Regions from separate parts of the Cellvibrio sp. QJXJ genome, predicted to be linked through region 1. Evidence: predicted binding sites of a transcription regulator. Region 1 holds the regulator's gene; the other holds the start of a gene.
What was found. Region 1 encodes FNR, which switches genes on or off when oxygen is low (the NO sensors DNR and NnrR bind a similar motif). Its sites were predicted from a motif close to TTGATNNNNATCAA; they were not measured.

Region 1 (8,019 bases):
CATATGTATAGATTTTGGTCTTACCCACAAAACTGCGACTTACAAACTGCTCAAGGAGCGTAGCGACTGATGCTTGAGCGATTTATTAGGCTTATATGCATACTAAAGCACTAGCTTGGTAAAATTATTCGTAAGTAATTCCCACATTAGTAAATCTTTCAGCACACTATTATTCTTATGGATTTTGCTTATTTCAATTTCTCTGGTAATTCTTGCACTAAAAGGAATTTGCGCGATTGAAAATAGCTCCTTACCACTTTCAATAATGGCCGATACCTTAATATGGCTTTCTCTAATTTGGCAATTTTTATTATTGCATGCTAAAACCGCACCGCACCTTGTTTCTGAACGGTTAATATTTTCATACTGTAGCTCATAACATACCTTATGATTTCTTTTAATTCCGCTATTATTTTGAATTATAAGAATAGTCTCAACTTCTTTTTCTATGTCATTAAATTTTTTATTGCTTATATATAGATTAGGTTTATCCACAACAATAGATTGTATATATTCGGGCTTAATGATTTCAGGAAAACCATTATTTATACGATGAGTTTCCTTGATCTCGCAGAGTTTTTCATTGCATTTTACAATAATTCCACATGAGCTATTTTTTGGACTACAAGCTAAGCGTCCTTTATCGTAATTGTCGTCTGCATAAACCAACCTAATTTCGCAGAACAAAACCGTGTAAAAAAGTGCAGCAAATAAATTAATGAATTTGTTCATGCGCCCTCTGGTTTTTAGCCTAACAGTTTATTAGACGGCCACAGCCGTATATCTTCCCGCTACATATCATTTCTTATGCGAGCTTGCGGCGACCTATAATTACATAAATATCAAATAGTTAAAATTGATTTGGTCTTTTTAAAAAATTGGCATTCCAGCTCGCACTTCATATCACTAGCCGCATATCACTTTTGGCCAATTTTACTGAGTTAACTTAATCATTTGTTTCTATTGGAAGCCACAATGTCATGCTGGATAATTTGGCTACTGTGAACTTAACAGACTCTAGCAGCAAATTACATTACGGCCCATTACCACACCACCCTGCTCACCTTTTTATTTTTTATGACTGCATTTTTTATTTACTCACCAACCGATACATTTCAGCGGCGGCCAATAAAAAAGCGCCCACACCAAAATTAGCAGTTGAACTAGCGTCTACCACTTGGCCGGGAATCGCTCTTTCTCCGATTGGTTGAACGTAACCGAGTTTACCGTTGCTTTGCAGTGCGGTTTCACTCAGGTAGAGCCTTGCAAGCATATCGTCACCCCACTGCTTTTGCATCCTATTGACCCATATCAAAACAACACTGACTGCAGCTGTTTTAATAGCGCGACTGTTAAGAGCAAACATCCACTTAAACGGAATGGACAATGAGACAACGTGTTTACAAAAAAATGGCGGGGACTTCTGCCGTGTTTATCCCCGCCGATTTCAACCATGCATCGCCCGTTGAACGCGATGGTTTAGTCTGGACGGATAGTGAATTGAGCATGCCGGAAAGCCCGCAAACTATGCAGTGGAAACCACCGCTGGACAGCTCGCTGGCATTGGAAGGATTGGAAGAATACGACCCACCTGCAGCGGGTGATGCGCGCTATGTAACTAAACTGGGGCTCGCGTTTGTGTATATCGGGAAAATTCGCGGCTGGGTCGCGCTGACAGATTTTGTGTGAGCATTCCTCACGCGTCAGGATATAAAACCCTATATGGGGCGTAACACACCGAAAAGGAATTTGATGACTGCTATAAAAAGAACTCATTCATTGTGAGGAGTTCATCATGCCTAACGAACACGAGATCCGCGAACTGGCTTATTACCTTTGGGTATCTGAAGGTAAACCCAGCGGGCAAACTGATCGACATTGGCAAATCGCCACCAAGATGGCCGCCGAACAAAAACATGGATCGCCGTCGCCCAAAACATCCACTGATCCTTCAGAAGCAAAAGGCACAACAGAACCCGAACAGCCTGATCAAACCTAGTGTTTTAATAGCAGCGAAACCCTGTTGGCAAATCGTGCGAGCCTTATTGAGTCCGTCGCCAAATCACAAAACCCAACCACACAAAACCGACTGAAAAAAGCAGCCCGATAAAATGACTGCGGGAAATACCGACAGCAATGACGGCGATGTTTTTATCGTCGGGGTCTACATAAACCTGAATCAGCTCGCCATTTTTTAGCGCTGTTTGCGGGCGACTAATGCCAAACCCGATACGAGTGCCGCGATATTCTTTACCATCCACCTCGTAGCTATATTCCAACCAACGCCCACCGTAATAACCTCCTGCCAAGGCACCGCGCAATTCGTTGGTGACGGTACCTTTGTGCACTGGCCAATGCGCGGCAGCAGTGCTTTTATAAATATTGCTCGCGCTGGATAAAAACAACATACCAGCCGCAACTATGCACAATCCAAAAAAAAGTGAGCGCAGACGTTGATATTTTTTCTCGTTGTCGGGATTCATTTACACTCTCGCAAAAAATTTAATTACCAATCACCCGCAGCCTTATCAAATACTGATAAACACAACCATTACAGGGCATTACACCAAGAACACCCTCACTTTACCTGCAATCACTTCCTCGTCAACCAATAGAAAACAAAAATTATCGCGCCACAAAAAAGAAACCCTATACTTCACAGCAGGTTAGATAGCAATTGGACAGTTGCTACTGGAGAATTAAAAGCTGGAGACTTTTTTTTGGACAGTTTGAATCATTACCGGGCACTTTCCCCGACCAAACTCTGGCGGGTTGGCAGCCGTCGGGATAAGACCATTATTTTTGGTGGCTGGTTTGCGCTGGTGCTGGCAAGTATCGCGCTCGGGTTGCTATCGGTAATAAAAAGTTGGTCGGGTATACCGCTGGATTTTGGCGGTGTCACAGTTTATATCACCGTTTACCCTACCCTGATTATTTGTTTATTCCTCACCCTCACCTGCGGTTGGCGCTGGGGGGCAATTCCTGCTTATTTATCCACGCTTTCACTGGCGCTTTATTCGGGCATGCAATGGCATTGGGCGATCATTTTTGCCTGCGCGAACCCATTGGGTTTTGCGATTCTGGCGGTTGGCTATCAAGCGATTCCGGCAAATAAAAACTTACGCGATTCCAATTCATTATTGTTTTATATCCAGCTGAGTTTTGTGGCGAGCATTTTTAGCTCCAGCGGCGCACTCATTTGGTGTTATACCAACCACATTGATCGCACTGCCCTGCTGGCAATTTGGCAGGGTTGGTGGCTGGGCGCATTTTTGCAAAGTGTATTTATTGTGGGCCCATTGCTCGCGCTCTTGTGGCCCAGGATTGCGCACTGGCAACAACATCACCCTGCCTATTTACGCCTTGCCAGCGGCAATGTTCGGCGCTCGGTATTGCGCCTGCTGGGGGCAATTACCACCGGTGTACTGGTGTACGGTGCGGCTACGATTCAGTTAGCGAGCAATCAGTTGGATCGCGCGCTTATCACTAGCAGCAGCTCCATGAGTGCTGAAGTGAGTAATGCCATCATGATTCTGCAGCAGACCACTTGGGTATTTTTTTGGGTATTCGCGATGATTATTTTATTTATCGCATTTTTTGGTTACCAACTGTTTACCCGCTGGCAACGCTCAACCAATGAATTATTAAGTGATCTGCACAGTGCCAACGAAAGCCTGGAGTGCCTTGCCCAAACTGATGGCCTTACCGGTCTGCTCAACCGTCGCACTATGGATGAACGCTTGAGCAGTGAATGGCTCCGCACCAGCCGCATGGGCAGCGGCGGCGCACTGGTGATATTGGATATCGACCATTTTAAAAATATTAATGATCATTACGGTCACGCCGCGGGTGATGCGGTGATCCGCAGTATTGCGCAGGCGATACAAGCGGAAGCGCGCGGGATGGATATCGCCAGCCGTTATGGAGGCGAAGAATTTGTGATTTTACTGCCGCAAACCGACGCAGAAGGTGCGCTGCAATTTGCCGAGCGGATGCGCAATCGCATTGCAACAACTGCGGCTTATCACGAGACCAAAGAACTGCGCGCAACGATTAGCTTGGGTGTAGCTATTTTTTCTGCGCAGGATACCTCTTTTAGCGCATGGCTCGCGCGGGCGGATCAGGCGCTGTACCGCGCGAAAGAAGCGGGTCGCAACCGCGTTATGGTGGCGAGTTAACCCACATCCACCACACTACTATCCCCATCCAAAATAATCCCATCAAAAACAAAAAAGCCGCCCGGGATTACACCGGGCGGCTTCCTATTACTGGTCGCTCAAATGTGCAGGCGCGACGAATTACAAACCAATGACATTCTCGGCTTGCGGGCCTTTTTGACCGGGTTTTACGTCGAACTCTACACGCTGGCCTTCAGCCAGGGTTTTAAAACCTGAACCGCTGATTGCGCTGTAGTGAACAAATACGTCCTGGCCGGCCTCGCTCGCGATAAAACCAAAACCTTTAGACTCGTTGAACCATTTAACGGTACCAGTGCTTCTAGCCATAATAAACCTCGATGTTTCTTTAAATAAAAATGAATACCCCAAGTGGGATTGTGCTGGCGGATTCAGATCTTACTTATGAAAAACAAAACGAGGTGCTAAGAGATTCACTGCTAGTACAACGATGTGACTTACCATAAATAATGCTGCTAACTGGCCAGCGGAATAAATATATTATCCGGCCCACTGCAAGTAAAGAGGGGGTTTTAACAAAGAATATGGCTTTTTGGTTATAAAGCAGCACGACTCAACAACGTCTCCCGCAGGATTAAATTTATCCAGACATTTGAGCTAAATCAACTATTTACCGCCCCCGTTAAAGCTGCAACAATCACTCATCATACTGTTGGCGCGGAGTTTTCCTGCCATAGTCTTATATTCGAGGTGGTGGACCCATGACAGCTAATCAGAACATTGTAAAAACCCAGGATTCAAGCTGCCCTCACGATAAGCGCGTCAGCTGCGGCAATTGCCGTTTAAATACTATTTGCCTGCCTATCAGCCTGCACATTGAGGATATCGACCGCTTGAACGGTATTATCCAACGCGGTAAACCGCTACAAAAAGGCGATTATCTCTATCGCGCTAATGACCACTTTCACTCGGTGTATGCCATTCGTTCGGGTGCAGTAAAAGCACTGACCCTGAGTGATAACGGTGAAGAACAAGTCACCGGGTTTTATTTGCCCGGCGAGGTAGTCGGCATGGATGGTATTGCCGACAATCGCTACACCAATTCAGTAATCGCATTAGAAACCGCATCGGTGTGCGAAATTCCGTTTAATCGCATGGAAGAATTGAGCTTGCAAATCCCTAATCTGCAACGTCACTTTTTTCAATTGATGAGCCGCGAAATTACCCAGGATCAGCAAATTATTACCCTGCTGAGCAAAAGCAGCGCCGAAGAGCGCATTGCCGCCCTACTGCTGAGTATTTCCAGCCGCAATAGCCGCCGCCAGCTATCGGCCAATGCCTTCCGCTTACCTATGTCGCGCACCGATATTGGCAATTATTTGGGCCTGACCATTGAAACAGTCAGCCGTATTTTTACTCGCTTGCAAAAACAGGAGGTGATTTCTGTGGATAAAAAAGAAGTCCTCATCACTAACATGGAGTTGCTGCGCAATATCGCCAATGGCGATGGCCACTGCTAACCACTGCAAGCACCTGCAATAAACCACGAGCACCTACAATGATCAGCAACCAGCGTTTGCAAGACACCCTCGCCGCATTTGATGCCGCCAACCTGCAAGACCCAAATAGCGAAATAGTAGAAGGCAAAACCGTTGCCAAAGAATGGATTTATGCCCAACGTATGAGTGCACAGCTGTCACGTTTTTGCCCCGATGCATCCGAAGCGTTACAGCTCGCGACACGCAGCCAGCATATTTGTCGCTGGAAGATTCCGCGCTCTGACTACCCAATGGATCGTAGCGGCTATAAAAAGTGGCGTCTGGATTTAGCGCAAATGCACGGCGATATCGCCGGTGAAATTATGGCCGCACAGGGTTACGACGAAAGAATCATCTCTCGCGTAAAAGACTTGCTGCTTAAACGCAGTTTAAAGCGCGATGAAGAAGTACAAACACTGGAAGATGTGATTTGCCTGGTGTTTATTGAATTTTATTTAGAAGACTTTGCCAGCAAACACGATGAAGTAAAACTGATTGATATTATCCGCAAGACCTGGAACAAAATGTCAGCCAAGGGCCATGACGCCGCACTGAAATTACCACTGAGTGACAGCATGCTCGCACTGGTAGGTAAAGCGCTCAGCCCGGACACCTGAGTTTATTACCGACAATTTCAATAATTTTCACATAAACAAAAAAGGAAACCACCGTGTATTTAGCCCTTAAACATTTGCATTTAACTTTTGTTGTACTTTCACTGCTCATTTTTTTAGTGCGTGGTGTTTTGTTATTTATGAATTCATCCATGTTGCATAAAAAACTGCTAAAAATTGCCCCCCACATTATCAACACCATTATGTTGGTCTCGGGTATTGTGCTCGCGGTACATTTGGGCATGAAACCAGGTGAACAGCCATGGTTGATGGCAAAAATTATTGGTTTGGTTGTTTTTATTATTCTGGGTGTAGGTGCCTTTAAAGTTAGCAAACCCCTGGTGCAAAAAATTCTATGGATTGACGCACTCGTAGTATTCGCTTACATCATCAGTGTCGCCATCACCAAAAGCCCGATGGGTTTCTTCGGTTAATGTTTCAATCGCACCAGTGGTTTATCACTACTGGTGCGATCTTGCATGCCCATCATCTGATTTTCCCCACGCCTATTCTGTTTCTCCCGAGCCAACCATCTCTTGACCTTCTGAATTAAGCATCGCCCCTGATAGTGAGGCTAAGGGGTAATTATTTGTATTTTTTGCGGGTTGGCCTAGGCTTAGATCTATAAGTAATTAGTAAGGGCTATTTTATTTACAATACTTGACGTTTCTTAAAAAGTGATTTATATCACGTATCTGCTGTTTAGCTTTCCAATAACTTTAATAATGGCGAACCCTATGAAGAAGATATTTTTGATCATCACCCTTATTTGTTTTTCACCATTCAGCTTCGCTTGCGACGAAACCTGTAAACGCGCCAAGGCCGAAGCGGCAAACAATATTAAGTTTGCCAGCTACCTCAACCAGAAATATTGCAAAACTACCGGGATGGATTTTTTACTGCATGGGCGCAAGAGCTTGGAAACCTATCGCGAAAAACAATTGCCAACGGCGCATCGTGGCGGGGCAAAGAATATCCGCAACTTTATTTTGCAACGCAAAGACTGGCTACAAGAGTGCGATAACTATCTGCAATTGACTGAGCAAGGCCGTATTTTCCGCGATAAAGAAAGCACGGAAAAAATTCTTGCATCGCTGAATGGCACTGCTGAAGAGCTGCACAAAATCATGATGCGCCCCCGTGCGGAAGTGGAAAGCCTGGAATTGGTTACTGCACCGGCAGGGCAAAAATTTGATGAGCTGTTTAAAAATGTGGATGCACACTACCTTGAACTGCAACGCCGCGGCTTGCTTTAAGTAAGCGATAAAATCGGCACAACCACCGCAATAAAAAACCGGCACATGGCCGGTTTTTTATTGCGCGCTGGAACCCGCGATCAGGATTTCTTTTTCAACGAGAGCACTGGCCGTTCAGGTTTGTCGGGACGTTCTGCAAAATGCTTGGCCAACTCTTCCCGCGCTTTTATCGCTTCGGATTTAGCATCGGCTACCGGGCTGGAATGCCAGGACTTGGGCGCGCTGCCGCTGGCTTTTGCCAGAAACTCCAGGCCAGATCGCAATAGCCTTGCCTGATCGACAAAACTAATACCCTCTGGAAATTTGCCGGGATAAACATCACTCGGGTCCTTGGGGTTTCCTTCGATACGAATACTAAAACCACTCGTATGTGTCGCTGTGCCGGCAGCCATATCGGCCACCCAATCCTCAAAATTCATAACTACCACTGATGATGATTAACGGAACCTGCATTAAATCATAAACTATTTATGTG
Region 2 (8,019 bases), 450 kb from region 1:
TAAGTCATAAATTGCCCAGCGCTGGGCTACCCCTTGTGGTGATTCGCCGAAGGCTTCCGGGCGCTCACTGGTGGAAGTCCGAAACTGATAAAAACTATCCAAACCGCCATCCACAATCGCCATCGCCACCGCCTGACAGCCGGGACAACACATGAGGCGGATCTCACCTTGAATTTGTACGGGATAATAACTGGCAGCAGGAACCGGCAAGCCGCAGTGATAGCAAGCCTGAGCAGAAGTCGCTGAGGAGGCTGGTGACGCCATGAATGACTCGACTATTTGACGCGTGGCGCCAACCCGGTTTTGTCACTAATACGAAAATCAATTTCTCCACTGAGGGTCCAGGGAGCTTGTTTACGCTGGGCAATGTCGCCGATAGGATAAAGCGTTAGATACCAGGAATACTGGGGCTCAGTAGCCAAAGTGCCACGATATTGGCCTGGCGCAATGGCCTTGAGGTGGATAATTTGATCCTTTTCCTCCTTAACCGGATGTCCCATCATTAACAGGATAGTATCTGGCAAGGACGCAGTATCGCCCACAGCACTGGTAAGGCTAATCATCACATCGCCACTGGTGCGATCAAAACGCAAATCCGCGAGCAACCCTAAATCCCGTGCACGCTGATCCTGCTCCAGTGCCTGGTTGATCATGCGCCCTTCCTTATAGTAATTATCGATAATCACATCGTCTGCCCCCTTGAGGGCAATGGTAACGGTGATGCTGCACATGATGATGATATAAATCAGCGGGCTGAATACAAACCAAAACCAAAACTCCCGATACCAGGGCTTGGCATTTTCTGCGACTAATTCACTCATAACAAAATACCTGTTAAATCTGGTTAAAGGCCGCTGCCCAATAAAGGATTAAGGCCCAATAAAAGTAGTGGTGTTAATGGCCGTAAGCTCGGGGTTCTCACGTGCACGCACGCGGAAACGAATTTCGCTTTTTCGCGTTTTTAATTCAGATTTGGGAATAGTGACACGTACCGGTACGGTTAGCACCTCCCCTTCCAGCGCAGGCATTGCCCGATACCCCTCAATCACAAAAGGATAATCACCCTCAACTTCCAGGTCGTAAGTATGGGTACTGCGATCCATATTACTGATTTTGATGGTGTAGACGTTCTGGATATCGCTACCCACTACTCGATACATGCGCACACCGCGATCACGTTGGGCTTCAAGCCCGACCGGCACGCGGGTTGCAATCGAATAAACAAAAAGCGAGATCATGATGGTTAACATCAAACCATAGCCCAGCAGCCGCGGCCGGAAGACTTTAGTTTTGCCATTTTGAATTGCATCCTCGGTGGTGAAACTGATCAGACCGCGCGGATAATCCATTTTATCCATCACGCTGTTACAGGCGTCCACGCAGAGGCCGCAATCGATACATTCAGCCTGCAGACCATCGCGAATATCGATATCTACCGGACACACCTGCACACACCAGGAACAGTCAATACAATCGCCCAATCCCTGCGCCTTATAGTCATCACCCACTTTACGTGGGCCGCGCTTTTCTCCACGCAGCGGATTGTAGGAAACAGTGAGGGTATCCTGATCGTACATTACCGCTTGAAAACGCGCGTAGGGGCAGATGTATTTACAAAACTGCTCGCGCATAAAACCGGCGTTCATATAGGTAGCACCAACAAATAATGCAACCCAGAAAAAAGGGACCAGATCCAAATTAAAGGTGAAGAAACTCACTACCAGCTCGCGAATTGGAGTGAAGTAGCCCACAAATGTCAGGGAAGTAATAATGCTAATCGCGATCCAAATAAATTGTTTGGCGCCCTTGCGCCACAACTTCTCAAAACCCCAGGGCTTGGCATCCAGTTTGATGCGCTTGTTACGATCGCCCTCGCAGACAAATTCCGCCCAGATAAACATTTGGGTCCATACCGTTTGTGGGCAGGTAAAACCACACCATACACGCCCCACCAGCACGGTTACCGTAAACAATAAAAAGGCGGCGATTACCAGTAGCCAAGCGAGATACATCGCATCCTGCGGCCAAAATGTCAGCCACAAAATGTGGAACTTGCGCTCAGGCAAATCAAATAACATGGCCGGGCGACCATCAATCACCAACCAGGGTAATAACAAGAAACCCAGCATCAGGGGTACGCCTGTGTAACGGCGCAGGCGCTGGTAAAAACCGGTGATACGGCGCATGTAAATTTTGTCATCCGCCTCGTAGAGATTTACATAGCGGATAACTGGCTCGGACGGCTTATTGTCAGGGGAATTGCTGGCAGGTTTTTCACTCAAGGGAACCACCTCATTGGCTAGCCTCCCGGATAATCCGGGCGAGCTAAACAGATATCAAAAAAAACAGGGCGAAAAAAAAGGCAGGCCTGGGCCCGCCTTCCTTGTATAACAACCAGTTCGCCGGAATCTAGTTGTTGTCTTCTAACGACAAGCTGTACACATAGGCCGCTAGCAAATGGATACGGTCTTCTTTCAGCAGATCTTTCTGCGCCGGCATTACACCATTGCGGCCATGGCGCAAGGTCTGGCGGATAGTGGCAGGCTCGCCACCGTAAAGCCAAATATCATCCGTCAGGTTGGGAGCACCCAGCAATTGGTTGCCCTTACCATCCAGACCATGGCAAGCCGCGCAATTCACATCAAAGTGCTTTTTACCTGCATCTGCTTTGGTTGCATCATGCTCAGCACCGGACAAACTCAATACATATTCAGTGGTTTCCGCGATGCCTTTTTCACCCAACAAGGCAGCCCATGCAGGCATTGCTGCTTTACGGCCATGATTCAAGGTTTCCAGAATTTTGTCTGGTGTGCCGCCATAGAGCCAGTCTTTATCAGTCAAATTCGGAAAGCCTGGGTTGCCACCACCGTCTGAACCGTGGCAAACAGCACAGTTATTAACAAACAAACGGAAGCCCATTTTGAGCGCATCAGGGTTTCTGGCGAGTTCTTCAATCGGCATTTTTGAGTAGACGCCATACGTTTCGGCATAGACTTTTTCCGCCTCAGCCTGATCCCCACGCAACTCCCCTACTGAGGTCCAAGCTCCGGTATCTTTCCACTCTATACCTTTATAAGAACCCAAGCCTGGGTAAATAACCAAATAGACGGCACTGAATATAAATGTCAGTAAGAACATATAGAACCACCACCGAGGCAGAGGGTTGTCATACTCCTCAATACCATCGTATTCGTGGCCGGTAGTTTTTGCTTCCGTGCTCTCTTCACCCACCACCGCGCGTTTGCGATTGGCAAAAAGAATCCATAACAGCAACACCAGATTGGTGACTGTCAGGATAATGATCCAAAGACTCCAAAAAGTACTCATAGTTAAATCCGCCCTAATCGATGATTACTTGTGATCATCAGTCTGCTTGTTGTCTGGCTGCTTGGTGTTAGGCTCATCGTCCGCAAAAGGTAACTTTGCATCCTCTTCAAAGCGCTTTTTGAGCTTGGGCGAAAAAGCCCAAAAGCACACGCCGAAGAAGGCGATGGTAACTAACACGGTTGAAATAGCACCAAGTGTACCCGTATCCATTAACGCTTCTCTTTGAGCAAAATGCCCAGGTTCTGTAAGTAAGCAACCAATGCATCCATCTCAGTCACGCCTTTAACTGCAGCTTCAGCACCAGCAATATCTTCCTCTGTATAAGGAACTCCCACTGAGGCTAAAGCACGCATTTTGGCGGCAGTATGTTTGCCATCGAGCTTGTTGTCATACAGCCAAGGGTAAGCAGGCATGATCGACTCAGGCACAACAATACGTGGGTTAAACAAATGCACTTTATGCCAGTCATCGGAATAACGGCCACCTACGCGCGCCAAATCCGGACCGGTTCTCTTGGAACCCCACAAGAACGGGTGCTCGTACACAGACTCACCGGCGACCGAATAGTGGCCATAACGCTCAACTTCAGCGCGTAGCGGACGCACCATCTGGGTGTGGCAAACGTGGCAACCCTCACGAATGTAGATATCACGACCTTCCAACTGCACGGCGGTGTAAGGCTTCAAACCTTCGATCGGGGTGGTAGTCTCTTTCAAGAAGAACTGCGGAACAATCTCCACCAAACCACCGAAGCTAATAGCGACGACCATAAATACAGTCATCAAACCAATATTTTTCTCAACTATTTCATGACCTTTCATGGCATTCCCCTTAAACAGCTGGTGCCTGAACAGGCTGGGTAGCATTTGCAGCTGCTTCTTTTTTGGAAGCGCTTACAGTGCGATAAGTGTTGTAGGCCATCACGAGCATACCGGTCAGGAAGAAAGCACCACCAATAAGACGCATGATGTAACCCCCTTTACTGAACACGACGGTTTCAATAAAGCTGTAGGTCAAAGAACCATCGGGGTTGAATGCACGCCACATCAAACCTTGACCGATACCATTAATCCACATAGCCACTACATAAAGAACAGTACCCACAGTGGCCAACCAGAAGTGCATATTGATCAATTTAACGCTGTGCATTTCTTCACGATTAAAGAGTTTCGGAATCATGTGGTACAGGGCGCCGATAGAAATCATTGCCACCCAACCGAGTGCGCCAGAGTGAACGTGACCCACAGTCCAGTCAGTATTGTGAGAGAGTGCGTTTACGTTTTTAATGGCCATCATTGGGCCTTCGAAGGTAGACATACCGTAGAAGGACAAAGCAACAACGAGGAAGCGCAGGGTTGGGTCAGTGCGCAGCTTATGCCAAGCGCCAGACAGGGTCATAATACCGTTGATCATACCGCCCCAGCTTGGTGCCAACAGAATCAATGACATCACCATACCTAATGATTGGGTCCAATCCGGTAAAGCGGAGTAATGCAAATGGTGAGAACCAGCCCATATGTAAAGGGAGATCAACGCCCAGAAATGCACGATAGACAACTGATAGGAGTAAACAGGGCGACCCGCTTGTTTGGGTACAAAGTAGTACATCATGCCAAGGAAGCCAGCGGTCAAGAAGAAACCTACTGCGTTGTGACCGTACCACCATTGGACCATAGCATCGGCAGCACCGGCATAGGCAGAGTAAGATTTGGTCAGAGTTACTGGCACTGCAGCACTGTTGACAATATGCAGCACGGCAACGGTAAGAATGAAGCCGCCGTAGAACCAGTTAGCTACATAAATATGGGAAGTTTTACGCTTAACAATGGTGCCGAAGAAAACAATCGCATAAGAAATCCAAACGAGTGCAATAAGAATATCAATTGGCCATTCAAGCTCGGCGTATTCTTTGGTAGTAGTCATCCCCAATGGCAAGGTGATTACCGCCAATACAATAACGGCTTGCCAACCCCAGAAGGTAAAAGGCACTAACCAACCACCAAACAAAGTGGTCTGACAGGTACGTTGCACAACGTAGTAAGAAGTCGCAAACAGCGCACAGCCACCAAACGCAAAAATTACTGCATTGGTGTGCAGGGGGCGCAAACGACCAAAATGTGTGTAGGGTTGCAGCAAGTCATTCAAACCTGGCCACACCAATTGTGATGCGATAAGCACACCAATGCCCATACCCACTATGCCCCATACAATGGTCATAATGGAGAATTTGCGTACTATATCGAAGTCGTATACTGGAGGATCCCCAGCTACAGTCGCATGACTACCCATAGGACTTTCCTGTTACTTAAAGAGAAATGAAAACTTGTTTGTCTCTGGCCGTGCAACTTACCGCACGGAGCTTCACGGCAATCATCAAGCCTATAACCCTACTGAAGGTGCGGCATTTTGCCTCATGTGTGGCATTTTGTCCCACGCAAGTAGTTACAGGATTGATATTTATCAAAATATTTATACGGAATTAACCCGAACACTTTATTTACCCAGGTAAATAAAGTACCTGCGCTCACAGGAGCGCAGGTTAAAAAGGAAATTACTTCAGCACACGGCCCTTGTTAGCAGCAATACGCATACGCAGTGCATTCAGTTTAATGAAACCTTCTGCATCTTTTTGGTTGTATGCACCAGCATCATCTTCAAAAGTCGCTATTTTTTCATCAAACAAGCTGTCAGGAGAACGACGACCAACAACACTCACTGAGCCTTTGTACAGCTTCACGCGTACATCACCGTTTACATGAGTTTGTGACTGATCGATCATCGCCTGCATCATCAGACGCTCAGGGCTCCACCAGTAACCGTTGTAAATCATGTCCGCATACTTGGGAATCAAGCTGTCCTTCAAATGAGCAACTTCGCGATCCAGAGTAATAGATTCAATTGCACGGTGCGCACGCATCATGATGGTGCCGCCAGGGGTTTCGTAGCAGCCGCGAGATTTCATGCCTACATAGCGGTTTTCCACGATATCCAGACGACCAACACCGTTCTCACCACCAACCTTATTCAGGTAAGCCAGTACGGTAGCCGGAGACATTGGCTTGCCGTCGATAGCAACGATGTCGCCTTTCTCGTAGGTCAACTCAAGGTAAGTCGGTTTATCAGGAGCGGCTTCAGGGGCAACAGTCCAGCGCCACATATCTTCTTCGGCTTCAGTCCACGGGTTCTCCAGAACCTTGCCTTCGTAAGAGATATGCAGCAGGTTGGCATCCATAGAGTAAGGTGATTTTTTCTTCTTGGAGTAATCAACCGGAATATTGTGCTTCTCGCAATACGCCATCAAGGTTTCGCGGGAGGTCAAATCCCACTCGCGCCATGGGGCGATTACTTTGATGCCGGGTTTCAATGCATAGGCACCCAATTCAAAACGCACCTGATCGTTACCTTTACCGGTAGCGCCGTGGGAAATGGCATCTGCACCTACTTCATTGGCGATTTCAATCAAACGCTTGGCAATCAAAGGGCGGGCAATAGAGGTTCCGAGCAGGTACTCACCTTCATAGATGGTATTAGCGCGGAACATAGGGAATACGAAATCGCGGACAAACTCTTCGCGTAGATCGTCGATGTAAATTTGCTTAACGCCTAGCGCCTCAGCTTTAGCGCGGGCCGGCTCAACTTCTTCGCCCTGACCAATGTCAGCGGTAAAGGTGATCACTTCACAGTTGTAGTTTTCCTGCAACCACTTAACGATTACAGACGTGTCAAGGCCACCGGAATAGGCCAACACTACTTTTTTGATAGATGACATGGGGACTCCCGCTAACACTCGTTGACAATTCACAGGGCACGATCACGAGTCGCAATCCGCAGACCGGTACCTTCTTGGGCGCGGGATTGTACTCGCAAGCAGACCAAATTCCCACACTTGCGGCCGTTAAAACCCTGTGCAAAGTCAAATTGAACCCTGTTTTACCCAGCTGCCATCAACTGCTTGCCATACGCGGCTAATTGCTGCAAAAGCAGACGCTGCTCAGCACTGGTGGACTCCGCCTCACTGAGCGTTTTTATCCGCAGATCAAACTCCATCAAAGTCAGAGAAGATTGCGCCTCAGGTGAAGTCAGCCGCCAACGGCAGAATTCCTGCCAGCGTTGCAGCTCTTCGGCACTGAGGCTGGCAGGAAAATTGCGGGCGCGATAGCGAAACAATATTTCCCCCAAACGCGGGTCATTGAATGGAAAGGCGGTATTAGCCAATGTTTCAGGATCAGCATTGCGCACGCGGGTCATTAAACGCTTGTCGTGATCATCAAAAAAACCGCTGTAAAGCAGTTGCTCAGGATCTGTTTTTTCCGCAAAAGAGTTGCTCGAATACAATTGATATAAACGCTGCAGCAAGGATTCGCGCTCACTTAACGTCAGATTGCGCAGAACTTGCCAATGCGCCTCGCAACGCTGCTTATCAATGTGCAAACGCTGGGCAGTGGCATCATCTAGCATCGCTGCCGGTAGTAGCATCGGGGTTTTATTCATGTGCACTTCTTTGAGCGCCAAGCGCTCTACCCCTTCGGGTAAATCCTCGGTGCGGGTATAAAGCCGCAGCTGTAATTCCTCGACCGGCAAACTGAGCAAGGCTTGCGGATCGGCGCTCAGATTGTAAGCGATCACCGAATTCTTATTGGTGGGGTGCATAGCTAAAGGCACAATCAACGCCGCGTTGCCGTTCTCACCGGG

Region 2: ccoN (cytochrome-c oxidase, cbb3-type subunit I) is a predicted target of FNR. The motif match lies at 5,778-5,791, and genes of this name have one in related genera.

What each region holds. Positions count from the first base shown of each region.
Region 1 covers NZ_CP101662.1:376,755-384,773, reverse strand. The annotation lists gene NNX04_RS01740 (hypothetical protein) at 1-3, opposite strand, end outside; gene NNX04_RS01735 (hypothetical protein) at 103-732, opposite strand; gene NNX04_RS01730 (glycoside hydrolase family 88 protein) at 1,091-1,297, opposite strand; gene NNX04_RS01725 (hypothetical protein) at 1,387-1,689, shown strand; gene NNX04_RS01720 (DUF2934 domain-containing protein) at 1,796-1,999, shown strand; gene NNX04_RS01715 (DUF3592 domain-containing protein) at 2,043-2,483, opposite strand; gene NNX04_RS01710 (GGDEF domain-containing protein) at 2,721-4,178, shown strand; gene NNX04_RS01705 (cold-shock protein) at 4,299-4,505, opposite strand; gene fnr (fumarate/nitrate reduction transcriptional regulator Fnr) at 4,898-5,656, shown strand; gene NNX04_RS01695 (DUF4202 domain-containing protein) at 5,695-6,291, shown strand; gene NNX04_RS01690 (SirB2 family protein) at 6,345-6,722, shown strand; gene NNX04_RS01685 (hypothetical protein) at 7,026-7,544, shown strand; gene NNX04_RS01680 (hypothetical protein) at 7,625-7,963, opposite strand.
Region 2 covers NZ_CP101662.1:4,758,681-4,766,699, reverse strand. The annotation lists gene NNX04_RS20680 (heavy metal translocating P-type ATPase) at 1-264, opposite strand, end outside; gene NNX04_RS20675 (FixH family protein) at 276-821, opposite strand; gene ccoG (cytochrome c oxidase accessory protein CcoG) at 870-2,282, opposite strand; gene ccoP (cytochrome-c oxidase, cbb3-type subunit III) at 2,410-3,327, opposite strand; gene NNX04_RS20660 (CcoQ/FixQ family Cbb3-type cytochrome c oxidase assembly chaperone) at 3,352-3,537, opposite strand; gene ccoO (cytochrome-c oxidase, cbb3-type subunit II) at 3,537-4,148, opposite strand; gene ccoN (cytochrome-c oxidase, cbb3-type subunit I) at 4,159-5,616, opposite strand; gene NNX04_RS20645 (argininosuccinate synthase) at 5,879-7,096, opposite strand; gene sbcB (exodeoxyribonuclease I) at 7,258-8,019, opposite strand, start outside.